DNA from 2 places in the Streptomyces sp. NPDC005774 genome. Region 1 is predicted to be linked to the other one. Evidence: predicted binding sites of a transcription regulator. Region 1 holds the regulator's gene; the other holds the start of a gene.
The links. Region 1 encodes HspR, which represses chaperone genes until heat shock. Its sites were predicted from a motif close to TTGAGNNNNNNNNNCTCAA; they were not measured.
Positions count from the first base shown of each region.

Region 2: the regulator HspR is predicted to act here: its motif matches at 3,768-3,786, upstream of lon (endopeptidase La).

Region 1 is NZ_JBIAIV010000056.1:22,334-27,697, reverse strand. It holds gene grpE (nucleotide exchange factor GrpE) at 1-206, shown strand, start outside; gene dnaJ (molecular chaperone DnaJ) at 297-1,493, shown strand; gene ACFYQA_RS33310 (heat shock protein transcriptional repressor HspR) at 1,499-1,951, shown strand; gene ACFYQA_RS33305 (substrate-binding domain-containing protein) at 2,438-3,544, shown strand; gene ACFYQA_RS33300 (DUF418 domain-containing protein) at 3,714-4,352, opposite strand; gene ACFYQA_RS33295 (hypothetical protein) at 4,544-4,816, opposite strand; gene ACFYQA_RS33290 (ABC transporter ATP-binding protein) at 4,813-5,364, opposite strand, start outside.
Region 2 is NZ_JBIAIV010000003.1:168,158-173,521, reverse strand. It holds gene ACFYQA_RS04735 (protein phosphatase 2C domain-containing protein) at 1-489, shown strand, start outside; gene ACFYQA_RS04730 (MarR family winged helix-turn-helix transcriptional regulator) at 544-1,038, opposite strand; gene lon (endopeptidase La) at 1,292-3,745, opposite strand; gene ACFYQA_RS04720 (spermidine synthase) at 3,999-4,703, shown strand; gene ACFYQA_RS04715 (response regulator transcription factor) at 4,827-5,364, shown strand, end outside.

The sequences.
Region 1 (5,364 bases):
TGATGCACTCCTACGCCCCGGACGTCACCGAGACGACGTGCGTGGCGGTCCTGCAGCCCGGGTACCGCATCGGCGAACGCACCATCCGCCCCGCGCGGGTGGCGGTGGCCGAGCCGCAGCCGGGTGCCCAGCCGGGCAAGCAGGCCGAGGAAGGCACCGAGGCGGCGGCGGACGACAAGGAGACAGGTGGCCCTCAGGAGGGCTGACGCCCTCGCCGGCGTCCGCACGCCGGCGGAGGCGGGCAGGACGAGCAGGTCGGAAGAGACCGGCGGGGCAGGAGAGGAGGGACGTCGGGGATGAGTACCAAGGACTTCATCGAGAAGGACTACTACAAGGTCCTCGGCGTCCCCCAGGACGCCACCGAGGCCGAGATCAAGAAGGCGTACCGGAAACTCGCCCGTGAGTACCACCCGGACGCCAACAAGGGCAACGCCAAGGCGGAGGAGCGGTTCAAGGAGATCTCCGAGGCGAACGACGTCCTCGGCGACCCCAAGAAGCGCAAGGAGTACGACGAGGCCCGCTCGCTCTTCGGCAACGGTGGTTTCCGTGCGGGGCCGGGCGCGGGCGGTGCCGGGTCGTTCAACTTCGACCTGGGTGACCTCTTCGGGGGCGGCCAGGGCGGCACTCAGGGCGGCGGCCAGGCCGGCGCCGGCGGCTTCGGCGGCGGGATCGGTGACGTCTTCGGCGGACTGTTCAACCGCGGCGGCACGGGCACCACGCGTACCCAGCCCCGGCGCGGCCAGGACATCGAGTCCGAGGTCACCCTGAGCTTCACCGAGGCGATCGAGGGGGCGACGGTCCCGCTGCGGATGTCCTCCCAGCAGGCCTGCAAGGCCTGTTCGGGCACCGGCGACAAGAACGGCACACCGCGCGTGTGCCCGACCTGCGTCGGCACCGGGCAGGTCGCCCGGGGCAGCGGCGGCGGCTTCTCGCTCACCGACCCGTGCCCCGACTGCAAGGGCCGCGGCCTGACCGCGGAGAACCCCTGCGACATCTGCAAGGGCAGCGGCCGGGCCAAGTCCTCGCGGACGATGCAGGTGCGCATCCCGGCGGGGGTCAGTGACGGCCAGCGGATCCGGCTGCGCGGCAAGGGCGCTCCGGGCGAGCGCGGCGGCCCGGGGGGCGACCTCTACGTGGTCGTGCACGTCGGCGGCCACCCGGTGTTCGGCCGCAAGGAAGACAACCTCACCGTCACCGTCCCGGTCACCTACCCGGAGGCGGCGCTCGGCGGCGAGATCCGCGTCCCGACGCTCGGCGGTCCGCCGGTCACGCTGAAGCTGCCCCCGGGGACACCCAACGGGCGGACCATGCGGGCCCGCGGCAAGGGAGCGGTCCGTAAGGACGGCTCGCGCGGTGATCTGCTGGTCACCGTCGAGGTGAGTGTTCCCAAGGACCTGCCGGGGAAGGCTCGTGACGCACTGGAGGCGTATCGAGAGGCGACCGCGGACGATGATCCGCGGGCGGAGTTGTTCCAGGCCGCGAAGGGAGCTTGAGGGCGATGGACGGTCGTCGACGCAATCCGTACGAACTGACGCAGGACACTCCGGTCTATGTCATTTCGGTGGCGGCCCAGCTCTCCGGGCTGCACCCGCAGACGTTGCGTCAGTACGACCGTCTGGGGCTCGTCTCGCCGGACCGCACCGCGGGCCGGGGCCGCCGCTACTCGGCCCGTGACATCGAGCTGCTCCGTCAGGTGCAGCAGCTGTCGCAGACCGAGGGCATCAACCTGGCCGGCATCAAGCGCATCATCGAACTGGAGGACCAGGTCGCCGCGCTCCAAGTCCGGGTGGCGGAGCTGGAGGGTGCCCTGGACGGCGTGGCCGCGACCATGCGTCAGCGCGAGGCGGCGGTGCACGCGTCGTACCGCCGGGACCTGGTGCCGTACCAGGAGGTCCAGCAGACCAGTGCGCTGGTGGTGTGGCGGCCCAAGCGCCAGCAGCAGACCGACTGACTGCCGGCGTCCGGTTCGGTCGACCTGCGTGCGTGCGTCCGGTCGGCGCGCGTCCGGTCCGGTCGCCGTCGGACGGCGCGAAAGCGTCGGTCCGGGGCGATGGTGCGGTGACGGAAGTAGCTCAGTGAGAAGGCTGCGGCCTGACGGAGAAGTTCCGTTTGGCGCAAAAGTGAAGTACCGGCAGGGGCTCGGAGGTTCGGACGAACCTCCGAGCCCCTTCTGCGTACGGGCTGCTGACGGACCGTCACCCGGAGTCCCGGGCGTCTCCGTGTACGCCCCGCGCACGGCTGTGAGCAGCACGTGTATGCGCGTGTGGGATATATGTGCGATTCTTTCGCCGAGCCCACACGACTTCAGCGCACGGTGCTGTGTTCATCTCGTTAAGTAGTTGGTCTTGACGCCACTGGTCGCTGGAGCGTTGGCTTTTCAGTCACATGGGCCGCAATGTTTGCCCACGTCCAAAAACGTACTGAAGTGAGCCCTCGCATGCGTCGTATCGCCATATCAGTCGCCGCCGCCTCCGTGTCCCTCATGCTCGCCGGTTGCGGCGCGCTCAACGCGACAGGGAGCAGCGACGGAGCGAGCCCCACCAAGGGGAACGATGTCACCATCGGGCTCCTGCTGCCGGAGACGGCCAACACCAGGTACGACCAGTTCGACTACCCCATCTTCAAGAAGAAGGTGGAGGAGCTCACCAGTGACAAGGGCAAGGTCGACTACGCCAACGCCGATGCGGACGCGGGCAAGCAGTCGAGCCAGATGCAGCAGATGATCAAGGACAAGGTCGACATCATCGTGCTGGACGCGGTCGACGCGCACGCCATCGCCGAGGACGTGAAGAAGGCCAAGGACGCGGGCATCCCCGTCATCGCCTACGACCGGCTGGCCGAGGGCCCGATCGACGCGTACATATCCTTCGACAACGAGCTGGTCGGCGAGGTCCAGGGCCGCTCCCTGCTGGAGGCGCTCGGCGGCGACGGCGGGGTCACCAGCAAGATCGTCATGATGAACGGCTCGCCGACCGACCCGAACGCCAAGCAGTTCAAGGCGGGGGCGCTGTCCGAGCTCCAGGACGCGGTGACCATCGCCAAGACCTACGACACCAAGGACTGGAAGCCGGAGAACGCCGAGGCCAACATGGCCGAGGCGATCACCGAGATCGGCGCCGGCAACATCGTGGGGGTCTACTCCGCCAACGACGGCATGGCGAGCGGCGTCATCAAGGCGCTGAAGGCCGCAGGGGTGACCGAGATGCCCCCGATCACCGGCCAGGACGCCGAACTCGCCGGGGTGCAGCGGATCCTCCTGGGCGACCAGTTCATGAGCGTGTACAAGTCCTACTCGACCGAGGCGGACAACGCGGCGGAGATCGCGGTGGCGCGGATCCAGGGCAAGAACATCCAGTTCGACGCGCTGACCAGCGACCGCGTCGACAGCCCCACCCACAAGGACATTCCGGCGCAGCTCGTGCCCGTGGTCGCCCTGACCAAGAAGAACATCATGGACACGGTCGTCGCCGACGGGTTCTACAAGGTCTCGGACATCTGCACGGCCGCCTACAAGGAGGCGTGCGACGAGGCCGGGCTGAAGTAGCCTTCCCGCCCCGGCCGCCGGGCCGTGGAACGTCCTGCCGGGGAGCGCGGATCACCGCGCTCCCCGGCAGAGCTGTTTCCGCACGCCCCCGCACCACCGGTCTGCGGCCGGTGGTGCGGGAGGGCCGTCGGTGTTCGGCCACCCCGCCCTCCGGGAGACCGCGGATCCCTCACCGATCGGCACGTCTTCGTGGCGGGCCCGCCAGGGTGACGCTCCGGAGCAACCACTCGGCGGGGCCGTGCCGGAACCGCTGCGACCATGCCGTGCTGATCGCGAGTTGAAGGCCGTACACGGCGCACACGAGCACCATCAGTGCGGCAGTGCCCATGCGCCCGTAGAGAGAGAAACCGTACGCGGTCGCGAGGACGGTCAGGATCACGGACTGCGTCAGATGGTTCGTCAGCGCCGGCCGGCCTGCGGGGGCGAGCCACTTCCGGATTCCGTCTCCCCGTGACGAGCGGAGCAGGATCAGCAGCAGGCAGGCGTAAGCGCACGTCAGTGCGGGAGCCGTCAGTATCCCCACACCAAGCCCCAGGTACTGCCATCGCTCACCGAGCGGTCCCAGCGAGGCGGATGCGAAGAAGAGTGCTCCCGGTCCCCCGATGATCAGCCCGACGGTGGCGCACCCGATCAGCTGGGAACGGGATGTGCCGTCGCGCGAGAGCAGGGCCCGCTTGCCTGCGGCCAGCCCGAGAAGGAAGGCGGCAAGAACCCCCGGGGCCATGATGAGGACACCGAGGACGGCATCCGGGAATCGGTCCGGATTCGCCTGGAGGACCGTGCCCGCATCGCCGCGGTATGCGCTCACGGTTTCTGCGATCTTCCCTCGGTCGACGCCACTCGATGCCCAGCAGCGCCAGTCCCCGGAGCGCGTCGACGCCGGCCAGGCGCCGGGCGGCCACCGATGCGCTCGGGCTCACGAGGCCGCCCGCCGCCGGTAGCCCAGCCATCCACAGCACGCGAGAACGGTCGCGTAGGAGCAGAATGCGCTCAGACCTGTCAGGGGGCCAGGTCACTGCCGACCAGCCGGGCGACCTCGACAAAGGGCTGTCCGCCCTTCTCCGGCTCGGTTGCCTCCATCGGGAGCAGCACGCCGTTGAGCAGAGCCAGAACAGCCAGCGACCCCAGCACCGCCCAGGTGGAGCGCGGGCCCTTCAACCTCAGCCATTCGAAGTGCACAGCCCGTTTGAGCGCGGTCCCGGCCAGGGGGACGACCGGGACCGCGCGATCATGGGTGGCGGTGTCCGCCTCGTCGGTCACCAGGGGACTCATCGGCTCTCGTACTCCTGATCGGCGACGGACAGGTGGAACTCCTCCAACGAGGTCGCCCGCTCGTCCAGCCAGTGCAACGGCACCGAGTGGTCGGCCGTCAGGTCTCCGACCCGGAATCGCGACAGCCCTGTGATGTGGGCGGTACCGGGACCGGTGACGACGAGGGTCCCGCCTCGCTGCTCGACCAGTTGCGTCAACCTGTCCAGCGCGGGGCTCTCCACGCCGACTCGCCCGTGAGCGATCCTGGAGAGATCTGCCATGGACGTGCCGGCGACGACTCGGCCTCTCGCGAGGACGACGACCTCGTCGGCCAACTGCTCCATCTCGGCCAGCTGATGGCTCGACACCAGAACGGCGCGGCCGTCGTCGGCGAAGGCCCGGAGGAAGCCACGCAGCCAACGCACGGAGTGAGGGTCGAGTCCGTTGGTCGGCTCGTCGAGGATCAGGACGCGGGGATCGCCGAGGAGCGCCTGCGCGATCGCCACGCGCTGCCCCATGCCGAGGGAAAGACGCCCGAGGCGCAGCCCGGCGGCCTCCTGCATGCCGAC
Region 2 (5,364 bases), on a different contig from region 1:
CGTACGCCCCAGGCGACGGTGGTGCTGGCGCGCTGGTCACCGGAGTCGGTCGAGTACCTGGTCCTTTCCGACTCGGCCCTGCTCGTCGAGTCCCCGGGCGGCACGGTCACCGCACTGCTGGACGACCGGCTGGCCCGGCTGCCCCGCTCGGCGCTGGCCACGGACACGCTGGTGGACTCCACCCTGCGCAACAGGGAAGGCGGCTTCTTCACCGCGGCGGCCGATCCGTCGGTCGCGGTGCGCGCGGTCACGGGGACGCTGCCGCGCGCCGAGGTGCGCGCCCTGGCCGCGCTGACGGACGGGGCCACCCGATGGGTGGAGAGGTTCCGCGAGGGCGACTGGGCGGACTGTCTCGCCCTCGTCCGCAAGGAGGGGCCGCAGGCGCTGGTGGACCGCGTCCGGGCCCTGGAGCGGGCGGACACGGACCGGGTGGTGCTCGGCCGGAGCAAGACGCACGACGACGCGACGGTCGTGTACGTGGAGTTCTGAGCCCCGGCTTCGCGGGAGCTCCCCCCTTTCTCCCGCTCCCTCACCCGGCCTCCGCTACTTCTCCATTCCCCGGTTCAGCTGGTGCAGCAGCCGGGCGAGTTCCGTGACCTCGCCCGGGTCCCAGTCGGCGAGGCCGCGGGCGTAGCGCGCGCGGCGGGCCTCGCGGACCCTGCTCGTCCGGCTCCGGCCCTCCGGGGTGAGGTCGACCAGCCAGGCGCGGCCGTCGGCGGGGTCCGGTTCGCGGGTGACGAGCCCGAGTTCCTCCAGCGCGTGCAGCTGGCGCGACATGGTCGCCTTGCCGACTCCGATGAAGGCGGCGAGTTCGGTGGCCCGCTGCTTGCCGCACTCGTCCAGACGGACGAGCAGCCCGTACGCGGACGGCTCCAGGTCCGGGTGGACCGCGCGGGACATCTCGCCCTGGCTGGCCCTGGCGCGGCGCAGCAGAACCGTCAACTCCCGTTCCAGGGCGAGGAAACCAGGCTGGTCCACACCGCTGTCGGGCACCTGGGACGAGGTGTCCTCGCCGCCGCTGTTTCCGCCTTCGTGCACGTCAGTCCCTGCCTCGGTTTCACCGGTCGTCCATGTCTGCGCCAGGTGGCGATGCCACTGGGGTTCCGCAAGTATTTCGCAGACGTGGGTTGCGGCAGGACATCGCGGCCGGCCACCGCCTCGTCACCGGGACGGCCGACCGGGCGGGGGCACCGGCCGATGTCCGTGCCCCGCGCCGTCGTCCGGGCTGCCGCACGGCGACGGCCCGGATCCCGTGAGGGAGGTCCGGGCCGCCGCCCGTCCGGTGACGCCGTCACACCGCCACCGGAACCTCCGGCGCCGCGCCGTTCGTCGCCGGCGAGAGCGCCAGCTCCAGGACCTGGCGGACGTCGGTCACGGCGTGGACGTCGAGCCCGTCCAGCACGTGAGCGGGGACGTCGTCCAGGTCGGGTTCGTTGCGCTTGGGGATGATCACGGTGGTGATCCCCGCCCGGTGCGCCGCGAGCAGCTTCTGCTTCACCCCGCCGATCGGCAGCACCCGGCCGGTCAGCGAGACCTCACCGGTCATCGCCACGTCCGTACGGACCAGGCGGCCGGAGAGCAGCGAGGCCAGGGCGGTGGTCATCGTGACGCCGGCGCTCGGGCCGTCCTTGGGCACCGCGCCCGCCGGGAAGTGGATGTGCGCACCCCGCTCCTTCAGGTCGCCGACCGGAAGCTCCAGTTCGGCGCCGTGGGACCGCAGGAAGCTCAGCGCGATCTGCGCCGACTCCTTCATCACGTCGCCCAGCTGACCGGTCAGGGTCAGTCCGGCGGCGCCCGTCTCCGGGTCGGCCAGGGACGCCTCCACATAGAGGACGTCACCGCCGGCGCCGGTCACCGCGAGCCCGGTGGCGACACCGGGGACGGCGGTGCGGCGCTCGGCCGGTTCCTGGGCGGACTCGGGCACGTGGTGCGGCCGTCCGATCAGAGCGCGCAGATCACCGTCCCCGATGGTGAGGGGCAGCTCCCGCTCGCCCAGTTCGTGCTGGGCCGCGACCTTGCGCAGCAGCCGCGCGATGGACCGCTCCAGGGTGCGGACGCCCGCCTCGCGCGTGTACTCACCGGCGAGTCTGCGCAGCGCGCCCTCGTCGAGGGTGACCTCGTCGGGGGCGAGCCCGGCGCGCTCCAGCTGGCGCGGGAGCAGGTGGTCGCGTGCGATGACGACCTTCTCGTCCTCGGTGTAACCGTCCAGACGGACGATCTCCATCCGGTCCGCCAGCGCCTCCGGGATGGCCTCCAGGACGTTGGCGGTGGCCAGGAAGACGACGTCCGAGAGGTCCAGCTCTACCTCCAGGTAGTGGTCGCGGAAGGTGTGGTTCTGCGCCGGGTCCAGCACTTCGAGGAGGGCGGCGGACGGGTCGCCCCGGAAGTCCGACCCCACCTTGTCGATCTCGTCGAGCAGCACCACCGGGTTCATCGACCCGGCCTCCTTGACGGCCCGCACGATCCTGCCGGGCAGCGCGCCGACGTACGTACGCCGGTGGCCGCGGATCTCGGCCTCGTCGCGGACGCCGCCGAGGGCGACCCGGACGAACTTGCGGCCCATCGCGTGGGCGACGGATTCTCCGAGGCTCGTCTTGCCGACGCCGGGCGGGCCGACGAGGGCGAGCACGGCTCCGCCGCGGCGGCCGCCGACGACCCCGAGCCCGCGCTCGGCACGCCGCTTGCGCACCGCCAGGTACTCGGTGATGCGCTCCTTCACATCCGTCAGACCCGCGTGCTCGGCGTCGAGCACGGCCCGGGCGCCCTGGATGTCGTACGCGTCCTCGGTGCGCTCGTTCCACGGCATCTCGAGCACCGTGTCGAGCCAGGTGCGGATCCACGAGCCCTCGGGCGACTGGTCGGAGGAGCGCTCCAGCTTGTCGACCTCCTTGAGCGCGGCCTCGCGCACCTTCTCCGGCAGGTCCGCGGCCTCGACGCGGCTCCGGTAGTCGTCGGACTCCTCGCCCTCCTGTTCGCCGTTCAGCTCACGCAGTTCCTTGCGTACGGCTTCCAGTTGGCGGCGCAGCAGGAACTCGCGCTGCTGCTTGTCGACGCCGTCCTGGACGTCCTTGGCGATGGACTCGGCGACGTCCTGCTCGGCGAGGTGGTCGCGCAACTGCTGGGTGGCGAGCTTCAGCCGGGCCACCGGGTCGGCGGTCTCCAGCAGGGCCAGCTTCTGTTCGGTGGACAGGAACGGTGAGTAACCGGAGTTGTCGGCGAGGGCGGAGACGTCGTCGATGGCCTGGACGCGGTCGACGACCTGCCATGCGCCGCGCTTGCGCAGCCAGGCGGTGGCGAGCGCCTTGTACTCGGTGACCAGCTCGGCCACCTGGCCGGGGTAGGGAGCTCCCTTGTTCGAGCGAGGTGAGGAACCAGGGGAGGGCTCCGGCACGGTCTCGTCGATCCGGGTGCCCTCCACCCACAGCGCGGCACCCGGTCCGGTCGTCCCGGCGCCGATCCGCACCCGGTCCCGGCCCCGGATCAGGGCGCCCGGGTCGCCGTCGGCCAGCCTGCCGACCTGCTCGACCGTGCCCAGGACGCCGGTGGCGGCGTAGGTCCCGTCGATGCGTGGCACCAGCAGGACCCTGGGCTTCCCGGGCTCCGACGTGGCGGCGGCCTGGGCGGCCTCCACCGCGGCGCGCACCTCGGAATCATTCAGGTCCAGCGGGACCACCATCCCGGGCAGCACGACCTCGTCGTCGAGCGGCAGCACGGGCAGGGCGAGCGATGTGGACTCAGTAGCCATGATCTCCCCTTCGGCAGTCAAGTTGAGTTATACCGACTCAATGGTCCTGAGCCCTTGATTGTTCCCGGGCCGCGCGCGGTCGCGTTCGCTCTCAGCGATCATCCGGCGGCATCCGGCGGCCGGGAAGCGAGGAGCGCCCCTTCGGACTCCCGGGGACCGCCGGGCGCCGCCCGGGACCGCTGGGCGCCGCCCGGAATACCCCGGAACGACGGGGGGCGTCCGGCTGGACGAGGAGTGCTGCCAGGATGAACGCATGTCCACCCCCTACGACATTCCCGAAGTCCTGGACCGCCGCGAGGGCCCGTACGGGGAGGTGGTGCTCCGCCGGCACGGCGGCCTGCTGCAGATCATCGCGAACGGCTGCTTCCTGATGGACACCTCCGACGGCCGCTCGGAGCGCCGGCTGGTCGACGCCGCCCTGACCGCGCTCGATGCCGCCGACACTCACGCGGGGCGCGGTCCGCGAGAGGACCCGCACGTCCTCATCGGCGGACTCGGCGTCGGCTTCTCCCTCGCGCACGCCGCCGCCGCACCCCGCTGGGGCCGCATCACGGTGGTGGAGCGCGAACCCGCCGTCATCGACTGGCACCGCGCGGGTCCCCTGGCCGAACTCTCCGCGCGTGCTCTCGCCGACCCCCGCGCGAAGATCGTCGAGGTCGATCTGGTGACGTACGTCCACGAAACGTCCGACACGTTCGACGTGCTGTGTCTCGACATCGACAACGGCCCCGACTGGACCGTCACCGAGGGCAACGACGGGCTCTACGCCCCCACCGGACTCCGGGACTGCGCGAGGGTGCTGACCCCCGGCGGAGTACTCGCGGTGTGGTCCGCCCGGCCGTCCACCGATTTCGAGGGAACCTTGCGGAATGCCGGGTTCCAGCAGGTGCGTACCGAAGAGATCCCCGTTGCCCGGGGCGTTCCTGACGTCGTGCACCTCGGCGTCCGCCCTGGATAGCAAAGCCGCGATGACTCCCCGTACGCTGCTGCACGGACGCGGATCATTCAAGCGTCAGTCGCAGTCATGCGCAGAGACGGATTCACCCCACGGATTCCGGAAAGCACACTTCAGGGGCGGGCGATGGAGCAGACACACACCTCCCACAACGGCACGGCGGCGGCCACACCGGGCGCACAGCGCCGGGTCCTGGTGGTCGAGGACGACGCGACGATCGTGGACGCCATCGCGACCCGCCTTCGTGCCGAGGGATTCCTGGTGCAGACGGCGGGCGACGGTCCGTCCGCCGTCGACACGGCGGAGGCCTGGCAGCCCGACCTGCTGATCCTCGACATCATGCTGCCGGGCTTCGACGGCCTGGAGGTCTGCCGGCGCGTGCAGGCCCAGCGGCCGGTGCCGGTGATGATGCTGACCGCGCGCGACGACGAGACCGACATGCTGGTCGGGCTGGGCGTCGGCGCCGACGACTACATGACCAAGCCGTTCTCCATGCGGGAACTCGCGGCACGCGTGCATGTGCTGCTGCGCCGTATGGAGCGGGCGGCCCTGGCGGCCTCCACCCCGCGCAGCGGCATCCTGCGCCTGGGCGAACTGGAGATCGACCACGCTCAGCGCAGGGTGCGGGTACGCAGCGAGGACGTTCATCTGACGCCCACCGAGT